2 regions of the Aliamphritea spongicola genome follow, and region 2 is predicted to be linked to the other one. Evidence: predicted binding sites of a transcription regulator. Region 2 holds the regulator's gene; the other holds the start of a gene.
The links. The regulator FNR, encoded in region 2, switches genes on or off when oxygen is low (the NO sensors DNR and NnrR bind a similar motif). The targets are predictions, from matches to a motif close to TTGATNTANATCAA.
Positions count from the first base shown of each region.

Region 1 (3,377 bases), on a different contig from region 2:
CAGAATCTGTACCAGCGTCGACTTACCGCCCCCACTGGCCCCCACTAAGGCAATTTTCTGTCCAGGCTCTATGGTTAAGCTCAGCCCTTTAAGGACTTCCTGTTCCGGCAGATAGCCGAAATGAATGTTATCAACCGCGATACCGATAGACTCCCGTTTACTGAACGGGTTTTCCAGATGCGGGTAATCCGGCTCTTCTTCCAGGTTCTGCAGCTCGTTGATGCGGGATAAAGCGGCATTGGCGCTGTAGTAGGCATACTGAATGCCTAACAATTCCTGCACCGGCCCCATCATGAACCAGAGATAGCCAAACACCGCCATCATTTCACCGATACTCAGGTCTGAGAACACCACCATCAGCATTGATAATGCCCGGAATAAATCAAACCCCACCAGAAAGACCATGAAGCTGAAGCGGCCCGCCGCTTCGCTCCGCCAGCCAAATGCAACGGACCGGTCCCGCACTTCTTCAGCCTGACCCTGCAGGCGCTTGAGATAATGCTTTTCCCGGTTAGCCGCACGGATCTGGTAAATGCCTTCCAGCACTTCAATCAGGGAACTCTGAAATGCACCATAGGCAGCATTTTCATCTTTCTTGAGCTCTTTCACCCGTTTTCCCAACACCATGGTGAAATACACCACGATGGGATTCAGAAGCAGGATGAACAGTGCCAGTTGCCAGTGCATCCACAGCAGCACCACGGCGGTACCGGCAATGGTCAGCCCTGCCAGCAGCAGCTTACTCAGCGACGTACCGACAAACTGATCAATGGTATCCAGATCCACCACAAAGTGATTGCTGACCTTACCGCTGCCCAGGGTTTCATATTTCGCCATGGAAATGCGTTTAAGCTTTTGCAGCAGACCCTGACGGATGCGGAAGACTACTTCTTTGGATATGTGGGTAAATTGCCGGCCCTGCCAGACGTTCAGCACCAGCGCGATACACCGCAGGATGATAGTCAGCACCAGTATTGCAGTGATGTAGAGTACAGCCCCCTGCCAGGATTCCGGAAACAGCTGCTGACAGATTTCCACCAGGGTTGCGGGCTGCCCCAGTAATACTTCATCGACCAGTAATGGCATCAGCAGTGGCAAAGGCACACTGGCAATGGTCGCCACCAGCGCAATCAGATTAGCCTTGATCAGTTCTGGCTTATATTCACGGGCGATGGAAAAAATATAGCGCCAGTTGTAACCGCTTGAATGCATTAACAAATCCTACAAATATAAATAACCTTTCCTCACACTATAAATATAAAAAAACCCGCAATAAAGCGGGTTTTATGACGAAATCAGTATTCGGCGTACTCAGGTGTTAAACCGATTCCGCCGTCAGCATCGCAAACAGCTGATCTTTCAGGTGCAGACGCTTCGCTTTACGGGCATTTTCGGTTTCGGTACAGACCGGCTCAGTGAGGGTTTCCATACGCTCAACTTCTTTGGTGACAATATGGTACTCGTCAAACAGCCGGGAAAAATGCGTATTACTCATTTTTAAATCGTGGATACGCTGGCGATATTCCGGAAGTTCGTGGATCAGATCGTGGTGCTCAATGCTCATTTTTCGTTCCCTTTGCCTGAGGCTTTTGATGACTTAACTATCGCGCTGCAGCAAAAGAAAAACATTGATGCTTATCAACTATCTTCTCACCTTTTCTTATCAATCCTGACGTAAGAATTCAGACACAAAAAAAGCGCTGAGGCTGAACCCGAGCGCTTTCACAGAGCCTTTATTTAGAGCCTTTATTTAGAGCCTTTATTTAGAGCCTTTATTTAGAGCCGCCCATGCAGTTAGGCGAGAGTGGAATCTCGCCGTTTTTATCGATCCACTCCTGACGGGTATACAGGTGCATTGAGAACGCATGAATCGGATTATTCATCAGACTGTCCACCGCTTTGTAGACCATCTGATGGCGGGCAACCAGACGCTTACCGGTGAAGTCATCAGAGACAATTGCCACCTTAAAATGGCTGTCGGTTGCCGGACCACTGTGCATGTGGCTTTCGTTTTCAATGTACAGTTGGTCTACATCCAGCGAATCACGCAACATAGATTCAATCTGTGCAGCAATAGTTTGTGTCATTTCACACCTTTACCCGTGGCCTGACCGGGAAGATTCCGGGTCATCAGCCAGCTTATTGAATTTCGAATGTATACGCCGGGTCAGCCAGGCAACCACAATGATTACCAGTGGCATGGAGATCCCCAGCGCCAAACTTTTATCGAATGAGATACCCTGATCGTACAGCACCCCAAGAAATATTTTTACCAGCCCGATGGTGTAGTAACTGATCGCCGCAACCGATAACCCTTCAACGGTGTGCTGCATCATCAGCTGGATTTTTGAACGCCGGTCCATGGAACTGAGCAGTTCCTGATTCTGTCCCTGAATCGACAGATCAACCTGAGTTCGCAGCATGTCACTGACCCGGTCGATCCGGCGCGACAGGTCTTCAAGACGGGCGGCAACTGATTCGCAGGTTTTAACCGCCGGGCCAACCCGCCGGCCAATGAATTCCTGTAAGGTCAGGTGACCGGATACTTCATCTTCACGCAGTTCATCAATGTTATTAAACATGATGGTCTGGTATGCCTGAGTGGCATTAAAACGGAATGTGGACTGGGCACGGTAAGCTTCAACCTGCGAGGCAATGTCCGTCAGCCGGCCCAGCAGATCCTGAGCATCATCAAAGCCTTCCTGTTGCTCTCCCTGTGCCAGAGTCTGGGTCAGTTCTGCCAGCCGCAAATCCATCTGCCGCAACTGCGGACTGATCGAACGGGCCAGCGGCAATCCCAGCAGGGTCATCAGACGGTAGGTTTCAATTTCCACCAGACGCTGTACCAGACGGCCTAACTGGCTGGCACTCATCTCACGGTTATAGACCAGAAAACGGCCGTAGCCATCGTCATGCAGCTGATAGGTAGTCCAGACCTGTACCGCCCCCTGCGAGGGCTGACTGCCAATCAAGCGCATGTCGTCGAAGTATTGCTTCACCTGCGGAATATCCGGTTCACCGGATTCAGATACATCCAATACGGTGACATGAAAGGCGGTAACCACCTGCCCTTCCAGCCCGGCCAGCCACTCTTCCGGCAAACCACCGATGCAGCTGTGAGCAAAGGGGGCATTCACATCGTCACAACGGCTGGTAAAGGTATAGGCAATAAACTCCAGGTGTTTTTCACGGCGCATCTGCAAACCGTTCAGGTCCATCTGGAAAAATGCGACGTCCTGATCCGGCGGCGTTACGTCATAGGCGTCACACAGTGTCAGCAGATGCTGATACTGGGACTTTTTCTGTGACTCATCACACATGATCACCAGATGGCTGATCCGCGCCGGGGTATTAATCACCCGGAACGGCCGGGAATG
Region 1 is NZ_JAFIDL010000001.1:1,405,151-1,408,527, forward strand. Features, by position in the region: gene JYB63_RS06500 (ABC transporter ATP-binding protein) at 1-1,212, opposite strand, end outside; gene JYB63_RS06505 (HP1242/YdcH family protein) at 1,319-1,564, opposite strand; gene JYB63_RS06510 (BolA family protein) at 1,773-2,087, opposite strand; gene JYB63_RS06515 (DUF3422 family protein) at 2,097-3,377, opposite strand, start outside.
Region 1: JYB63_RS06505 (HP1242/YdcH family protein) is a predicted target of FNR. The motif match lies at 1,629-1,642, and genes of this name have one in related genera.

Region 2 (3,377 bases):
AAAAGCCCCCTTTACCCGTTTGTCAGGTAAAGGGGGCTGATGAAGTCGGACATTACCGGCGGGTGGCTTGCCGGGATTAATTGGATGCCAGTAACTTATAGCGTAATGCTTTACGTGCCTTGTTGACGGCTCTGTCTACATAGAATCCATACAGGTCAACGGTGTTGATGCCAACCATCTTGTCGGTCAGCACCTTACCGTCATTAGGGTCAACAAACAACAGGGTAGGTGTAAATGCTGAGTTGTAACGGCTAGCAAAAGCTGTCGCATCAACCGGATCGCCGTTAAAGTCGATAATGGTCTTGCTGCCGTCAAAAATAGTCAGTTTGCGGAACAGCAGCTTTTTGTCATATTTGCCGCTCAGTTGCATAGGCTGAAGAATTTCACGGGTGATGAGTTCGCAGTACTGGCAGTCAGGCTGGCTGACCAGAATGAGTGCGAAGCGGTCACCGGCGATCTGCGCATCCTGCTGCAGGTTAAGAAGTTCCGGCAGTGCATTTTCGGCTGTTGCTGTTGCTTCAGTGGACTGGCCGATTGGAGACAGGGCCAGTTTCTGGGCAGGCTGTGCCCAGCTAAGAAGGCTGATCATGGTGCCCGTCAACAGGGTAATAAGGGGTAGCAGTCTCAGTTTCATTTTTATTATTAACTCAAGGCTGTTTTGTCCATGCAGTGGTCTCTCGCATGGCGGATTCAGGTGCAGGCTGACAGTAAATTTTTGTGTTTTGTACCGTCAATGCACCAACGACGTTGACCGATTGTAAGCGATTTTTAAGACAGTTTGCTACGTTTCTGAGCAGAATGGTGAGAGTAACGGTTTTTGGGCGGTTAAGTTGTTGTTTTATCGGTGGGCATTTTTTAGGGGAGAAACAAAACAGCCCTGTAAAAACAGGGCTGTTGATTAAAGCAGAGTGCTCAGAGGCCTTCGTAAGACATCAGGCTGTAAACAGGGATGCCTGCTTCCTGAATCTTGCGGGAGCCCTGCAGGTCCGGCAGGTTAATCAGCGTGGCTACTTCAGCAACGCTGGCGCCGAGTTCTTTAACGATAGTGCTGGCGGCCAGCACGGTACCACCGGTGGCAATAAGGTCATCAAAGATCAGTACTTTGTCGCCTTCTGCTACTGCATCGGACTGCATTTCAACAGTGGCACTGCCATATTCCAGTTTGTATTCCTGTGACACGGTTTCCCCAGGCAGCTTGCCTTTTTTACGTACCAGTACCAGTGGGATGTTCAACTGGTAAGCCATGATGGAGCCGATCAGGAAGCCGCGGGCATCGATGCTGGCAATGTGCGTGATGTCTGAATCAATATAACGCTGAATGAAGGCGTCGCTGATCATACGCAGGGCTTTGGGATCTTTGAACAGCGGAGTGATGTCGCGGAACATAATACCCGGTTCCGGCCAGTCCGGAATCGTGCGCATAACTGATTTTATATAACATTCATCAAAAGACATGAAGAGTCCTTACAACGGGGTAATTCTAAAAAAGTGTACAGATACATATTGATTTCCCGACGGGGAAATTAGTCCATCTGGCTGGTGCTGATGCGATCGTCGTCTTCACCAACACAGTCACCGGACAGACGCTGAATTTCTTCCAGCTGAACCAGTTCTATTTCTTTGCCTTCAACTGTAATCAGACCGTTTTTCTGGAAACGGGTAAAGATACGGCTGACGGTTTCAACAGCCAGACCCAGGAAGTTACCGATCTCGTTACGGGACATAGATAAACGGAATTGGGTAGCGGAGTAACCACGTGCTTTATAACGGGAAGACAGCTTGAACAGGAAGGTCGCAATACGCTGCTCGGCATTTTTCTTGCTGAGTAACAGCATCATTTGCTGATCTTCACGTACTTCTTTACTCAGGGTACGCAGTACCTGCCGGCGCAGTTCCGGTAACTGCCCGGAAAGTTCGTCCAGTCGTGGAAACGGAATTTCACAAACAGTGGTTGTTTCCAGTACTTTGGCAGAAATCGGGTATTCATTGCCATCAAAGCCGCTGAAGCCGACCAGCTCGCCCGGGAAATAAAACCCGGTAATCTGTTCTTCGCCTTCGTTTGTCAGGCTGTAGCTCTTAATGCTGCCGGCACGGATTGCATAAATTGATGAAAACGAATCGCCCTGATGGAACAGGTGTTCACCTTTTTTCAGAGGACGGCTTTTCTCAATAATATTATCGAGACGATCCATCTCTGTCAGATTCAGTGATACCGGAAGGCACAGTGAACTCAGGCTACAGGTGCTGCAATGTACCTGAGATATACTGTGTACTTTGCGGTCGGTTGCCTTTGTGTCACTCATTATCAAGTCCTGTGATTAGTTCATATATCGGTGTAGATATTCGATTATGAAGTAATTTTAGTACGGGTTGAAGCAATTTAGACCGCAACACGTTACTTTTGTCGCACAAAGCCGCAAAAAGTAACTGTTTTGTTAAGTCTGTTGCTCGCTGCTGCTGTCCTGAGCGGTGATTTGCTCAGGACTTACAGTGTTACCGGTCAGATAATTCGGGAGAATCCCTGAGTGGCCGTTCGCTTTGGAATGTAGGCATCAAATGTCATGCAGATCCGGCGAATAAGCAGCCGGCCAGTGCCGGTTACCAGAAGCTCCCGCCCCTGTTTTTCGACGCTGACGAGACCGTCCTGAGCAAACTGACCAATTTCTTCGAGTTCATCGGCAAAGTAATCGTCAAAGACGATATCAAAGTCTGCTTCAATGCGGTCTTTGTCCAGTTCAAAGTGACAAATCAGCTGAGTGATAACTGCCCGGCGGATACGGTCATCACGGCTCAGGGTGACGCCCCGGTTAATCGCATGAACATCGCTTTCGACTGCATCTGTATAGAGACGCATGTCGTGCTGGTTCTGATAATAAACATCACCGATCTGGCTGATTGAGGAAACGCCCATTGCAACCAGGTCACATTCTTTATGAGTGGTATAGCCCTGGAAGTTACGGTGCAGCTGGTTATTGCGCTGGGCGATGGCGAGTTCGTCATCGGGCTTGGCAAAATGATCCATACCTATATACACGTAGCCTGCGTCGGTCAGTATGGCGATGGTCGTTTCAAGAATAGCCAGTTTGGTTTCCGGGCTTGGCAGGTCTTCAGCATGAATGTGTTTCTGGGAACGGAAACGGTCAGGCATATGCGCATAGTTAAATACGCTCAGGCGATCCGGACTCAGTTCAATGATTGTTGAGAGGGTTTTCTTGAAGCTCTCAAGTGTCTGATGAGGCAGCCCGTAGATCAGGTCCATATTGATGGAACGGAAACCAAGACGGCGTGCTTCGGTCAGAACTGCTGCCACTTCTTCAACCGGTTGTACCCGGTTAACGGCTTCCTGAACTTTCAGTTCAACGTCCTGCACACCCAGG
Region 2 is NZ_JAFIDL010000011.1:37,963-41,339, forward strand. Features, by position in the region: gene JYB63_RS21695 (thioredoxin family protein) at 77-634, opposite strand; gene JYB63_RS21700 (adenine phosphoribosyltransferase) at 913-1,455, opposite strand; gene fnr (fumarate/nitrate reduction transcriptional regulator Fnr) at 1,524-2,303, opposite strand; gene hemN (oxygen-independent coproporphyrinogen III oxidase) at 2,501-3,377, opposite strand, start outside.